Regions from separate parts of the Rosettibacter firmus genome, predicted to be linked through region 1. Evidence: riboswitches for the same ligand, from Rfam matches in the RefSeq annotation. Region 1 holds a riboswitch; the other holds the start of a gene.
What was found. A riboswitch is a leader RNA that binds a small molecule or an ion and turns the genes downstream of it on or off. The one in region 1 is predicted to bind thiamine pyrophosphate.
Positions count from the first base shown of each region.

Region 2: it holds a riboswitch for thiamine pyrophosphate, as region 1 does, so the genes downstream of both, thiC (phosphomethylpyrimidine synthase ThiC) here and VJY38_RS10175 (TonB-dependent receptor) in region 1, are expected to answer to the same signal.

Region 1 covers NZ_JAYKGJ010000002.1:756,962-764,916, reverse strand. Annotated here, with positions in the region: gene aroC (chorismate synthase) at 1-25, shown strand, start outside; gene VJY38_RS10195 (MBL fold metallo-hydrolase) at 22-672, shown strand; gene VJY38_RS10190 (ABC transporter permease subunit) at 756-1,499, shown strand; gene VJY38_RS10185 (ATP-binding cassette domain-containing protein) at 1,500-2,249, shown strand; gene VJY38_RS10180 (LysM peptidoglycan-binding domain-containing protein) at 2,384-4,942, shown strand; TPP riboswitch at 5,000-5,098, shown strand; gene VJY38_RS10175 (TonB-dependent receptor) at 5,172-7,655, shown strand; gene VJY38_RS10170 (thiamine diphosphokinase) at 7,652-7,955, shown strand, end outside.
Region 2 covers NZ_JAYKGJ010000003.1:261,620-269,574, forward strand. Annotated here, with positions in the region: gene VJY38_RS11495 (GIY-YIG nuclease family protein) at 509-793, shown strand; gene thiE (thiamine phosphate synthase) at 1,782-2,408, opposite strand; gene thiD (bifunctional hydroxymethylpyrimidine kinase/phosphomethylpyrimidine kinase) at 2,396-3,196, opposite strand; gene VJY38_RS11510 (AIR synthase family protein) at 3,205-4,272, opposite strand; gene thiC (phosphomethylpyrimidine synthase ThiC) at 4,275-5,573, opposite strand; TPP riboswitch at 5,643-5,758, opposite strand; gene VJY38_RS11520 (glycosyltransferase family 9 protein) at 5,814-6,878, opposite strand; gene VJY38_RS11525 (protein O-mannosyl-transferase family) at 7,045-7,955, opposite strand, start outside.

The DNA of each region.
Region 1 (7,955 bases):
AAAGAAGAACTTTTATTCAAAATGATAAAAATTCAGAAGTTTATTTTTAATCCATTCTTTGTAAATACTTATATAATCTGGGATGAAGAATCAAGAGAAGCTGCTATTGTTGATCCAGGTTGTTCTAATTCAATGGAAGAGAAACAAATCTTGGAGTTCATCAATACCAAAAATCTTAAGCTCAATTATATTATCAATACACATTGTCACATAGATCATATATTTGGTAATTCATTTGTAAAAGAAAAATTTAATTCAAAATTGTTGATGCCAGAAAAAGATATTTTTCTGCTTGATATAATGAAAGAACAAGCTGAAAGTTTTGGATTTTCTTTTAATAATCATTCCCCTTTACCTGATGAATTCATTTCAGAAGACAAATCTTTGCACTTGGGCAATAGCAAAGGGAAGTTTATTTTTACACCAGGTCATACACCAGGGGAATTTTGTATTTTATTTGAAGAAGAAAAATTATGCATTACAGGGGATGTCATTTTCAAAGAGAGTATAGGAAGAACTGATTTATGGGGAGGCGATTACGAAACTTTAATTCATTCGATTAAAACAAAAATTTTAATTCTGCAAGATGATGTAATTATTCTGCCAGGTCACGGAGAAGATTCTACAATAAAACACGAAAAACAGTTTAATTATTACCTGATTAACTTATAAGTTTGATTTAAACATTTTTTTGAATAATTTGAGTTCTGTAAACTTTACTTAGAAAATTAAATTTCCATTTTTATTTAATTATTATGAACAATATCAATAATAAACAACAATTTTATTTTTTAATTACTATCATATTTGTTTATGTAATGTTATTTGAATTTGTGCTTCCAGTAAACAAAGTGTTACCGAGACCTACTTTGCTTGTTGAAGCTTTTTTTTCTATCTGGAAAGACTATAACCTGCTGTATTCTATGGCACTAACTACCACGAGTATTTATTTATCGTTGGCTCTTGGATCAATAATAATGATGTTTATATCAAAAAAATTACTCTATTATCTAATGCAATTCAAAGATCTTTTTGATTCAATAAAATTTTACAAATATATTCCTTTTATTTTTTTGATTGTGATTTTTATTTATTGGTTTCAAGATTCAATAATAGCAGAATTTATGTTTGGTCTCGTTTATGTTTTTGCTTTACTCAAAATCTCATTATTTGAAGAATTGAAGAACATTGATGAATATTACATTGTTGCGAAAAATATGGGACTGGACGAAAAAGAAATTCATAGTAAAGTAATATTTAAAACTTTACAACCTGCTCTCTTTGAAAAAATTATTCAAATTCATTTTTCATTATGGGGTATAATTTTAATATATGAATTTATAGATGGTAATGGTTTTGGTGGAGTTTATTCAAAGATTCTCTATTATAATGATTTTTCTGCAATTTTTGTCTTGACTATAATAATTACATTCTTAATATGGATAGGAAATTTATTGCTCAAGTTTATTCAATTAAAATATTATTTCTGGGAAAAATAAATGTTAGAAGTAAAAAATTTATCTAAAGAATTTATTGATGCATTTGGTATAAAGAAAATATTATTTAAGAACGTTTCTCTTAGAGTATATGATAAAAAAATTACATCAGTTATAGCTCCCATAGGTGCTGGAAAAACATCTTTACTTAAAATTATTAGTGGATTTGATAAAGAATATTCTGGTGAAATAAAACATAATATTAATAATAAAATATTTTTTATACCATCAATACCAATGTCATTTCCCTGGTTAAATGTAAAAGAAAATGTTTTGTTTGGATTAGAAAATTTCGACGAAAAAAAATATAAAGAGATAATCGAATTAGTTGGATTAGATGGATACGATTTGCACATTCCTAATAACAAGAGCTATGGATTTAGATTAAGAATATTATTGGCACAGGCATTAATGAGAGAATCTTCAATCATTTTACTTGATGAACCATTTTCAAAATTAGATTACAAAACAAAGAACGAATTATACTCATTAATAATAGATATAAATAAAAAATTGAATGTATCATTTTTACTGGCTACAACTAATATAACAGAAGCATTATTGCTTTCCGATAATATTTTTTTAATGAAAAGAGAACCTGGTCAGATAATTAATGAAATAGAAAACAAAGCTGATAAATCAGATTTTTTTTCATATTTAAAATCACAGGAATTTTTAAGAAAAAGAGAAGAAATCATAAATTCATTTAAATCTCTTGACATTTCAAATATATTCTCTGATTTGATTGTATAAAGTAAATCTCAAATTAACTTAATCTAATATTAATTCATTTTAGATTAATCAAATAATAAAGTTGTTTAAGTTATTTCTTGACAAAATTTTTATAAGACATTAAATTGCAAACAAAATTCTAATACGGAGTGTGTGTGAAAAAAATATTAATTTTACCAATCGTTCTTTTACTTGTTAACGCCTGCGGTACACTATACTCTCCAACACAAACTACACATCAATTAAATGATACATTAAAAAACACTGGTATTCAATCAATAGTAAATGAAATGCTTGAAAATGCTCGCAGAGATTACGTAAATGCACTTTATAAGCAAAGACTTGGTTTCAAAGTTGATGCAATTAATTATTATGAATCTGCATTATCAATTATCAATAAACTTAGTTATTATCCAAACATTGAAGAAAATACAACCTTTATTGAATTAGAAGGGGCAATAGTAGAGGATTATCAAAATTATATTAAAAGTTTAGTAGAATTGCCCGAAGAAGCTTCGATTAGTGCACTTGAAGAATGGATGAATAAAAGAATTCCAGAGATTCCAATGCTTGAGGATTCGATAGAAGTTGTAGACGATAATTATATTACTGTAATTGTTGGTGATTTTCCCTTAGAAGTTAACAGATATGTAGAAAAATACATCGAATATTTTACTGGTAGGGGAAGAAAGTATATTGAAACCTGGCTTTCACGCTCAGGTAAATATTTCCCGATGATGGCAAAAATATTTGCTGAAGAAAAAGTTCCTCAGCAGTTAATATTTTTAAGTATGCCTGAAAGTGGTTTAAATCCTACCGCACGTTCATGGGCACGAGCAGTTGGAATATGGCAATTTGTAAAAGGCACAGCACGATTATATGATCTTGAAATTAATTTTTATGTTGATGAAAGAAGAGATCCTGAAAAAGCAACACGTGCAGCAGCACGTCATCTTAGAGATTTATATTATTCACTGGGTGATTGGTATTTAGCACTTGCAGCTTATAATAGCGGCGAAGGTAGAGTTCGCAAAGCTATGAGAAGAGCTGGGTCAAGTGATTTCTGGAAGATTTTACCATATTTACCTCGTGAGACAAGAAATTATGTTCCTCAATATATTGCAGTAACATTAATTGCAAGTCAACCAGAAAAATATGGTTTTACCAATATTCAATATGAAAAACCACACGACTATGCAATCTTTAAAATTAATGAATCGATCGATTTGAATATTTTAGCAAAGTGTGCAGGTATAAGTGTAGATTTATTACGAGATATGAATCCTGAATTAACTCAAAACATTACTCCACCAAATTATGATGGTGGTTATCCTTTGAAAATTCCATCAAAAGTTTATGATGCTTTTGCAGAAAATTTAAAGAAGATTCCTGATGAAGCAAAATTGCCATATATTACTCATACAGTTCAACCTGGTGAAACTTTATCTCGAATAGCAAATTTTTATGATGTTAGCATTTCACAGCTTGCAAAATTTAATGGAATCTCTTCTCGCAAAAGATTAGCTCCAGGTACAGAAATTAAAATCCCTAAATCAACTATTAGTGTAGATGACCTTGCAATTAATACAGATATGCTTCCTGCAATTGAAGAAGAAATTAATTCATTGAATGATAATCCTTCATACAAACTTCAAATTACAACCGCTACAAACGACGATAAGTACGCTCAAATTTATTCAAATATGTACGAAGATTCTGTTGAGTTTATTGTTCCAGAAGGAAAAACACCAGTTAAGTATATTGTTAAAAGTAAAGATAATTTAGTTGATATAGCAGATTTATTCGATGTTAGAGTATCAGACATTAGAAATTGGAATAATCTGCCATATACAAGTAGAGTAAAAGTAGGTCAGGAACTTACAATTTATGTCCCAAACGAAAAAGCTGATTATTATGCAAAAATTAATGATATGACAGAAAAAGAGAAAAATGAAATACTCTTTGTAAGTTCAGATGAAAAATGGATAGAGCATAGAATTAGAAGCGGAGAATCTTTATCGAGTATTGCAGCTAAGTATGGAGTAACAGTTGATCAACTAAAAGAATGGAATAACTTAAAGAGTAACCATATTTATAAAGGGAAAAAATTAGTAGTATATTCTGGTAATCCTAAAAATATTGTTAATAATATATCTTCAAATAGAACCATTACAAAATATAAAGTTCGTAGAGGTGAAACTTTAAGTGAAATAGCAACAAAATTTGGAGTTACAATTGCTCAATTAAAAAAGTGGAACAATCTCAGTTCTAATTCTATAAAAATTGGGCAAGTACTTAAAGTTCATAATACAGATGTTATTAGTTCTTTAGGAGATAATACTACAAAGAGAAATTCAAATCCAGTTAAATATGTTATAAAACGTGGCGATACAATAGGAAAAATTGCTCAGCAATATAATGTTACAATAAACGATATCAAAAGATGGAACAACTTAAAAAGTAATAAATTAGTAGCAGGTAGAACATTAACATTATTTAATGATACTTACGATAAAGTTACAACAGTAAAAACAAATGAATCTTTAGTGAAAAATGTTTCAAAAGAACGTGTAAAAATTCATAAAGTTCGAGAAGGTGAATCTTTGTGGACAATAGCAAAATTGTATAAAGTTCTTGTATCGGACATAATTTCCTGGAACAATCTTAAAAACGATAAATTAAAAATTGGACAGGTATTAAAGATTAGACTTTAAATCTTGATTTATATACTTTTGTGTAGTAATTAAATTAACACTGTTCTTAAACAACAAAAAAGTCGTTAGGGGTGCTCCTGAATAATCAGGGGCTGAGATTATACCCTTTAACCTGATCTGGGTAATACCAGCGTAGGGAAACGGTAAAAGAATAATTAAGTTGTGCCGTTTTCCCAAAACGGCTTTTTTATTTTAAAACTCATATTTGTCTAAATTAAGGAGGAACGATATGAAAAACTTAATTATTCTTTTTTTGTTTTTATTGGGAAATATTTCTGCTCAGGTTCTTGAAGTAAGCGGTAGAGTAATTAGCTCTTCGAGTAAACAACCATTGCAATATGCAAATGTAGTTGTAAAAGGGAAATATATTGGAACAAGTACAGATTCTGATGGAAAATTCTTACTTAAAGGCGAATTTAATAAAGATGATAAATTAGTAATTACATATATAGGTTACGAACCAAAAGAAATTTTAGTAGATGATTTACTTAAATCAAGAAATAAAAATATTTTACTTGAAAGTAAAATTATTACAAGCCAGACTGTTCTTGTTAAAGGGACTGTTGCAAAACCAGGAATTACTCCAATTAGTTTTACAAAGATTGAAAGAGATAAAATAGCAGAAACTTATACATATCAAGACATACCAGAAATTCTCAGTTATACTCCTTCAGCTACGTTCTATTCAGAAAATGGTAATGGACTTGGATATAATTATTTAAGCATAAGAGGATTCGACCAGCGTAGAATTTCTGTTTCAATTAATGGGATACCACAAAATGATCCCGAAGATCATAATGTCTACTGGATTGATTTTCCTGATTTGCTTGAAAGTACCGAATTAATTCAAGTACAAAGAGGAGCAGGTTCTGGAATAGCTGGATATCCAGCAATAGGTGGTGCAATTAATATTATTACTTCATCTTTTGCAGATCAACCACGTGTGGAATTTTCTTCTTCAATTGGTAGTTATAATACACGAAAGTATTCTGCTGTAGTATCGAGTGGATTAATAAATAACAAATATTCTGTTTATGCAAAACTTTCTCAAACATTGAGTAGCGGTTATAGAAATTCAAGCTGGGTCGATTTGAAATCTTATTATCTATCTGCAGTAAGATTTGATGAAAATCTTACAACTCAAATAAATATTTTTGGTGGTCCTTTAGCTGATGGTCTTGCTTATACTGGATTACCAAAATTTGCAATTAAAGATAGAAAACTTCGTAAAGCCAATTATTCTTACTGGGAAGCAGAAAATAATAATTATACCTATACACTTGAACGCAGACCTGATGAGATTGAGAATTTCTCTCAACCTCATTTTGAATTATTAAATGAATATAAATTGAATAAAAATATTACAATTAATTCAGCTCTATTTTTAGTTCTTGGTAATGGATTTTTTGATTATGATGGTTCGTGGGGTGATACTACTTATTTTAGATTAACAAGAGAAAATGGATTTAATGCTGTACAAAATCCTGGTAATGTTTTAATTCGTGCAATGGTAGAAAATAAACAATGGGGATGGATACCTCGTGTAAGTATAAGTCACAAAAATGGTGAATTGATTTTAGGAGGAGAACTTAGAATTCACAAATCTGTTCACTGGGGTAGCATTAACTTTGGTGAGTATTTACCTGCTGGTCTTACAAAAGATTTTCGATATTACTATTACGAGGGTGGAAAAGATATGTTAAGTATATTTGCTAATGAAAATTATCAATTAACATCTGATATTAATGTTTTAGGTGAAGTTCAATTATCTTATCACAAATATAAAATCGAAAATGAAAGATATCTAAATAATAATTTTACAATTGATGATTTATATATAAATCCAAGAATTGGAATTAATTACCGTTATTTGCCAGAACTCAATTTTTATATTTCATTTGCAAGAGTAACAAGAGAACCAAGACTTAAAAATTATTATGATGCTGCAGAATCAAGTGGGGGAGAAGTCCCGCAATTTGAAACCAAACCAGATGGTTCTTATGATTTCTCAAAACCACTTGTTAAACCAGAGACAATGAATAATATTGAATTTGGTTCATCTTTTGTACGTGAAAATATTTCTGCTTCATTAAATTTATTCTATATGCTTTTTAATGATGAAATTGTTAAAAGAGGTCAAGTAGATCGATTTGGTCAACCAATAACTGGTAATATGGAAAGAACAATTCATTATGGACTTGAAGGAACTTTTTCAATTAAGCATAATGATTTTCTGGAAGTAATATTAAATGGTTCTTTAAGCAAAAATTATATCAGCAGTGGTTCGGCATATTTCTTTGATAAAAAAACATCTTCTACAATTAGATTGGATCTATCTGGTAATCGAATAAGTGGTTTTCCTGACATTACTTTTAATGCAATCTGCAAAGTCAATTACAAAAACTTTTTATTACAATTAACTGGTAAATATGTTGGTTCTTTCTTTACAGATAATTATGATAATAAACTTGTTGATTATCTTAAAATATATTCGAAAGCTGCTGATTACACAGATAATAAAGTAGATGCATATTTTGTAGCAAATCTTTATGCAAGCTATAATTTAATTTTAGATTCTTATTTGAAGAATATTAAATTGTATTTTCAAATAAATAATATTTTTGATAATCTGTATGCAGCATATGGAATTGGTAAAGAATTCTTTCCAGCTGCAGAAAGAAATTTCTTATTTGGATTTAAATTAGGTTTATGAAAAAGTGTATAATACTTGGTAACGGAAATCCACCAAAAAAATCTTTATTAAATTTTCTTGATAGTAAAGGTTATTCAACATTAATTTGTGCTGATGGTGGTTCTAATGCTGCACTAAAATATGATATTATTCCAGATGTAATTATTGGTGATCTCGATTCTATTAAACCAGAGACTTATGATTACTTTTATGATAAATGTAAGATAATTAAAATTAAAGACCAGTACAGCACCGATATTGAAAAATGTTTAATGTATTCGATAAAACAAAAATTTGTTGAAGCAGTTTTGGTTGGTGTTA
Region 2 (7,955 bases), on a different contig from region 1:
GTAGAAAGGATGAAGGGTCTCAAGAAAGAAAAATAAACTTTGAGATTCTTCGCTTCGCTCAGAATGACAGGTAATGATGAAGTTGTCATTCTGAAGGAGTTTAGTGACTGAAGAATCTGACGAAGCAAACATAAGCCTGAGTGAAATAAAGATAAAGAAACAAAAAAGAGATTCTTCACTTCGTTCAGAATGACAATTGTAATGATGAAGTTGTCATCCTGAGTCCTGCTATAAGCAGGACGAAGGATCTATTGAAAGATTCTTCACTTCGTTCAGAATGACAGATGAGAATTTATGAAATCATTCTAAGCTTTGCTTAAAGTTAGGGCTTTGTGTTATTGATTATTAATGTGGCTAAAGCAGGATTATTCTTTGTAATTTTTTTGACTAAACGCATTTGAAGCAGCAAGGTTCAAGTGGAATTTTTTATTCACATATTCTATTTTTTCATTGTCATTCTGACCCCGCTGAAGGCGGGGGAAGAATCTAAATATACAACAAGTAAAACATGAAATCATATTACGTATATATAATGGCAAGCAAAAGTAAGGTTATATATACAGGTGTAACGAATGATATAAAAAGAAGAGTATATGAACATAAGAAAAAAATAATTCCCGGTTTCACAAGCAAATATAACACAACAAAATTAGTATATTATGAAGAGACTAAAGATATAAAAACAGCACTTGCAAGAGAGAAACAAATAAAAGGTTGGTTAAGAAGAAAGAAAATAGAATTAATAGAAAAAGAAAATCCTTTATGGGAAGACCTTAGTAAAGATTGGTATTAAAAAATTTTCTTTGAGAAAAAATAGAATAACAAATAGAAACCGACACTGTAATTCTGAGAAAGTGAAACGACTGAAATATTTTAGATTCTTCACCTCGCTCAGAATGACAATTGTAATGATGAAGTTGTCATCCTGAGTCCTGTTGTAGATGAAGGAGCTAAAAAGAGATTCTTCGCTACGCTCAGAATGACAGGTAATAATTAGTAAATGAATGATTGATAAAATAAAATTGAGCTTTAATCCCATTGATTGTTAATGTGGCTAAAGCCTTTTTTATTTCTTTCTTTTCTTCTCGGTTCACTAAAATGAACTGCAATTTTTAATATTAAATAATTTTTTTATTGCGGTTTGCTTTAGCAAACTGTTCATTGATTTAAATTGGAATCTCAGGCTTAAGTCTCATTTATTCTCAATTATAACTAAAGCAAATTAATTATGATAATTTTAGATTCTTCGCTACGCTCAGAATGACAGATGAGAATTTATAAAGTCATTCTGAGTCCTGCTGTAGATGAAGGAGCTAAAAAGAGATTCTTCGCTACGCTCAGAATGACAATGGTAATATTCATAATGCTATAAATTGATAATGTCACTCTGCGGGAGTGAAACAAATGAATAATCTTAGATTCTTCCCCTGCTAAAGCGGGATTCAGAATGACACGATAATGTCGATAAAATGATATGATAAAGTTGACGCAGTCATCCTGAGGGAATCCGACGAAGTCGGATGACGAAGGATCTGACAAAGTTATTAAAAGTATTATAAGAATTAACAAAGTTAAAATGAAATGCATAGTAAGAGATCCTTCACTCCGTTCAGGATGACAGACGAGTACTTGCGAAGTCATTCTTAGGGAATTCGATAAAGTTGGATGATCGAAGAATCTAATAAAAGAAATAAAGAGATCCTACCTCCTGCTAAAGCGGGATTCAGAATGACATGGTAGAATTGATAAAGTAGAAACAAAGTGATTGAAGATTCTAACGATCATTCCAAACAAAATTTTTTTGCATTAATATATGGATTGCCATTAAACAAAGCAGAGACTACTGCAATAGCATCAACATAATCAATTATTAATTTATAATTATTTTCATTAATACCACCAATTGCAACAACTGGAATTTTTAATTTCTTTTTTGCTTTCTTAAAAAAATCGATTGAGTTTAATACTGGTTCTGATGGTTTAGTTGGAGAAGCAAATACAGCTCCAAAAGCCACATAATCTGCACCTAATTTTTCAAACATTATAGCTCTTTCAAGATCATCGTAACAGGAGATACCTATAATTTTATTCTTTAATATTTTTCTAATTTTATTAAAGCTATCGAATTCATTATTACCAAGATCTTCTTTACCAAGATGAACACCATCTGCATTACTCTCAAGTGCAACATAAGGATCATCGTTAATAATTAATGGAATTTTATATTTATCTGTAATAGATTTAATTCGCTTTGCTCTTTCTAATCTTTTTTCGAAGCCAAAATATTTATCTCTTAATTGAACTAAATTTACTCCTCCTAATATCGCCTGCTCAATCATTTCTTCGAGTTTATCATCAGGAATTAGATTTTCATCTGTTATTGCATAAAGACCTTTTATTCTTTCCATAACCACCTGTGATTTAATGGACCAAAACCTTTTCCAATTTTAATTTCGTTTTGAAGAGCAGATTGAATATAATTTCTTGCATTTTTAATTGAAGAAATAACATCATAGCCTTTAGCTATAAAAGCTGTGATAGCTGCAGAAAAAGTGCAACCAATACCATGAGTGTTGATGGTATTGATTCTTGGATATTCTAAAAATTCAATTGTATTTTCTGAAAAAATCAAATCGAAAACTTTTTCATTTATTAAAAGATGACCACCTTTGATCACAATATATTCTGGACCAAGTTTTATAAGTTTCTCTGCAACTTTTATCATATCATCTTTTGTTGAAATTTCTATTCCAGAAAGTAATTGTGCTTCAGAAATATTTGGAGTAATAACTAAAGCAAGTGGTAAGATTTTTTCTTTAAAATCATTTAATGAATTTCTTTTCAATAATTCAGAATTATCTTTTGAATGAAGGACTGGATCAACAATTAGTTTGTCCAAATGAAAATCTTTAATTGCCAATGCAACATTATCAATTATCTCAGCATTTGAAAGCATACCAGTTTTTACAGCATCAATTTTAATATCATCGGCAATTGATTTAATTTGCCTGTAAACGAGAAAACCAGGCAGGTCATATATTTCATTTATGCCAGTGGTGTTTTGAGCAGTAATGGAAGTGATAGCAGATACACCATAAACATTTAGAGCCATAAAAGTTTTTAAATCTGCCTGAATACCAGCACCAGCACTGCTATCACTTCCAGCTATTGTTAATGCAACAGGTAATGAATTCAATTTTTTACCTAATTTAATTTCATTTCAAAAGCTTTTGCAATTGCCTGCCAGAATGGATCTACTCTTGGATGTTCTAATTTTTTTGTTTCATTATTTTCAACAATCCATCTACCTTTTTCTTCTGGAAGAATTTCTCCAACTACAGCAGACTCAATTCCTTTATTTTTTAATTCATTAATTAACAGATCAACTTTGTGAGGTCGAACTGTTATGACCAAAGTTCCTTCGCTAATTGAAATGTAAGGATCCATATCAAATAAATTGCAAACGGCATTAACTTCGGGAAGTACAGGAATTTTATCTTTATAAATAATGATTCCTTTTTTACTTGCTTGAGCCACTTCGTAAACACCACCTATCACACCGCATTCAGTTGCATCGTGCATTGAAGTAACGCCATCATCTTTAACACCAATTTTAACAGCTGTTAAAGCATCATCTACAGTACTCATTTTATAGAATAAATTTTCGGCTTTAGAAAAAATTTCTTCTCCTAATTTTTCTTTAATATAATTTTTGAAAGTATTAGAAAAAATGCCAACAGCTTCTATTGCTGCTCCTTTAGTAATAACAACGTAATCACCTTCCTGTGCAAATTGTGGTGTTAAATATTTATCTTTTGGTCCAATAGCAATAAAAGTAGCACCACCAACCATAGGATAATCTGTTCCGGTATAACGAGCTGTGTGACCGGTTATTACAGATGTTCCATATTTTTCACATTCCTGATGAATAACTTTCCAAACTTTTTCAAATTCATCTTCTTGAATACTCATTGGAAGATTAAAATCAAAAATAGCATAAGCTGGAGGGAATCCACTTGTTGTAACATCACTTGCTAAAATATGCCATGCAAACCATGCAGCTTTTTCCCATCCATATTGTGGTACAATATAAATTGGATCGGTTGTAACTGCCATTACTGTATTATCTGCTACCTGAACAATTCCAATATCAACTCCATGATTTGGAGGTACCAGCACATCATTTCTTTTTGCACCAAGTTGTGGATAAATATAGTGATTAAAAAATTCTGGACTAATTTTTCCAATTGCAGGAAATTGAGCTTTATTCATATTTACACCTCAATTAATTTGTTATTACGAATTGTGTGTTCAACAAGATTCATCGGGCAGAATGGACCGCACATTGAGCAGGCTTCTGTTTTAGAAGCTCTTTTTTCAAAAATCTTTTTTGCTTCGTTACCATAGAGAGCCAGTTCAAATTGTTTATCCCAATCAAGTTTATATCGAGCTTCACTCATTTTTTTATTTCTTTCAATAGCATTTTTATTTCCTCTTGCTATATCTGCAATGTGAGCTGCAATCTTAAAAGCAATAACTCCATCTTTTACATCATCAACGGTTGGAAGTCCTACATGTTCAGCTGGAGTAATATAACAGAGCATATCGGCACCATACCAGCCTGCAAGTGCACCACCAATTGCTCCAGCAATATGATCAAATCCAGCAGCAATATCCGTAGGAAGCATTCCAAGAATATAAAATGGAGCTCCTTTTGTAAGCTTTTTCTGAATCTGAACATTTGTTTGAATTTCATTAAGAGGTATATGACCCGGACCTTCGACCATTACCTGAACACCAGCTTTACGTGCTCTTTCTACCAGTTCGCCAATAATCATCAATTCTGCAATCTGTGCTCTATCTGTCGAATCGTTAATACTGCCCGGCCTTAAACCATCACCCAGTGATAAAGTTATATCATATTCGTGGGCTATTTCGAGAAGGCGATCGTAATATTTATACAAAGGATTTTCTTCTTTATTTTTTAATATCCATGCAGCAATTAGTCCACCACCACGAGAAACAATTCCAGTGGTTCTATTTTCATTCTGATATCTTCGCAGGGTTTCTATTGTAATTCCACAATGAACAGTTATGTAATCGACTCCCTGTTTTCCATGTTCTTCAATTACATTAAAAATATCATCTGGAGTCATATCATAAATTGAAGATCTCTTAGCCACTTCAAATTCTGCTTCGTAAATTGGAACAGTACCGAGTGGAACTGTGCAAACATCAAGAATTGCATTACGTATAAATTTCAAATCGCCACCTGTTGATAAATCCATAAGAGTATCGGTTCCATATTGAATTGCGACTTTTGCTTTTTCAATTTCTTCTTCAACATTGATATAATCATAAGAAGTACCAATGTTTGTATTGACTTTTACAGAAAGGGATTCACCAATTCCTGTAAAGTTTGTAAGATTTGTATGATTTATATTAGCTGGAATTATTACTCTGCCAAGTTTTACAAGTTCAAGGATTTCAGCTGGAGATTTATTTTCCTTTTCGGCAACATATGCCATAGCATCTGTAATTTTACCAGCACGTGCAAATTCTAATTGAGTCATACTACCTCCATTGTTAATGATTTAATAAATCACCGAAGGAAGTATGGGGAGGGTTAACAGGCTATATGAAAGGATTTAATTTAACCTTCCCTACGCCGGTATTACCCGGATCAGGTTCAAAAGGCCGAAGTCGCATTCTAGACTTCCTCTCAGCCGGGTTGTCCCCAACTTCCTCGGTTTTTACAAATATTAATAATTTTTTTTACAGAATCAAATCAATTAACAAATTTTCTTTTTCAACTAATCAACATGTATAAACTTTACTACCTGACTATAAACATGTTCCACTCCAAGTTCTTTTATGCATTTAAATTTAATATCTTTTCTTGTACAGGTTAATGGTTTGGGTGAATAATAGAAACATGGAGAACATTCAAGTTCTAGTGAAGCAATTTTATAGTTTGTTTTCCATGGATGAATATAATTTTTATTTGTTGGACCAATTATCGCAACAACATTCAATCCCAGTGCAGATGCAATGTGCATTAGACTTGAATCGTTCGTAACAAAAATGTTACATCTTTTCATTACTGTTGCTGTGTGAATTAATGATGATGTATCTACACTTATTGCTGAAGTGGAGTTGATTTTATTTACAACTTCTTCTTTTATGATTTTTTCTTCTGGTCCACCAAATATTAAAATTTTTGCTTTGTGTTCTTCGATTAATTTTTTACCAAGTTCAGCAAACTTATAAGTTTCCCATCTTCTTTTGTCATGATTTTTTAATGTTGAACATCCAGGATGAAAACCAATTATTAATTCATTTTCACTGATATGATTTTCCTTTAGAAAATTTTCACCAAACTCTAAATCTTCGTTTTTGAAATTCAGGATTAATTCAGGTATATCACTAAATTTTTTATTTGTAACTAATTCACATAATCTTATATTTTCTTCGACATTGTGAAGACTATCATCTTCTTGAACTCGGAGATTATTAAGAAAGCCAAGATTCTGAAAATCTTTTCTAAGATATTTAATAGCTACTCTTTCTTGTGCTCCAATTAAAAAATTAATCAGGTTATATTCTTTTCTGTTTGATGGATAAACATTAATGGAAATATCATATTTATTTCTTAAACTCAATACAAAGAGTAATGATTTTAATTTTTTTTCTTTCAAGAATTCCCAGTAATGAATCTTAGATATTTCAGGAAGTCTTTCATAAATTTCCTTTACACCTTTATACATTACAAGGGCATCAATTTGAGAATCGGGGTAATCTTCTTTGAGTTTTTTTAATGCAGGAGTAAACATTAATGCATCGCCAATGCCAGATAAAGCATTAATTAGAATTTTCATAAAATGATTTTTCAACTTAAGATTTATGTTTTATTGAAACTATAGAGATCTGTGCGATTAAAGTAAATTAAAACCGCAAAGGGCTCAAAGAGAGCAAAGTTTTATTTCTTTGCATCCTCTCTGAGTTCTTTGCGACTGCCAGCAGCAGGCAGGGTTTCAATATATCTTAATTACCTTTATTTCCTTCTGCAAGTCTTTTGAACTTATCAATTAAACTTTTTACAGTTACATCATTAGGCAAATAAGTTGACAATTGATTTAATACTTCGAGAGCTTCTTTATACATTTTCAAATTTTCATAATGAGTAAGAAGAACATCATATGGATTATTCCAGCTCGAAAAATCCTGTGGATTTATCTTAAGCATTTGCTTTGCAGTTTTAATTACATCTTTTGCATAAATTGTATATTGTTTCATATCACCTGCAGCATAATAAAGTCGAGCAACATCATGTTCAATTCTATAATCTAAAGGAATAACATCACGTGGAATTTTTTTCTCCATCATATTAAGAGTTTCAATTGCTTTAGAGCTATCTTTCAGATGGTACAAATAATGAATTGCAAGTCTTAAGAAAGTATTTCTATAATTTTGAGTAAGTCTTTCATGATTTTCATCAAAGAAAATAGTTTTATCATTTAAGCCTCTGAACTTAAATCCAGGTCTATAAGTTTTACTAAAGCCTTCAGGTTCATCAAATAATTGTTTTCTTACAATAGGTTCATTAATATATTCAAATGATTGTGCATCAAATTTTTTTGGAACAACTCTTAAAGCAACACCTTCCATCTGTAAATAATCTTCCAGACTCAATTTACTATCTTCAGAGCATGTCATAGCAAAATAAACCGGTCGTTTCCATTTACTTTGCATAATAATATCGAGCACAGCAAGATCCTGAACACGGATTGCTTTAATATTTCCGTATTGAACCGGATTCTTCATTATCCAGGAAATTTTTTTATGTTTTATAACGGCTGTATCGGTAATTCCCCATTCTTTAATTACATCATCAGTTACTGGAATAGATACTTCAACCGGTTCCCATCTTTGCACTGTAAGCTGGTCAATTTCTT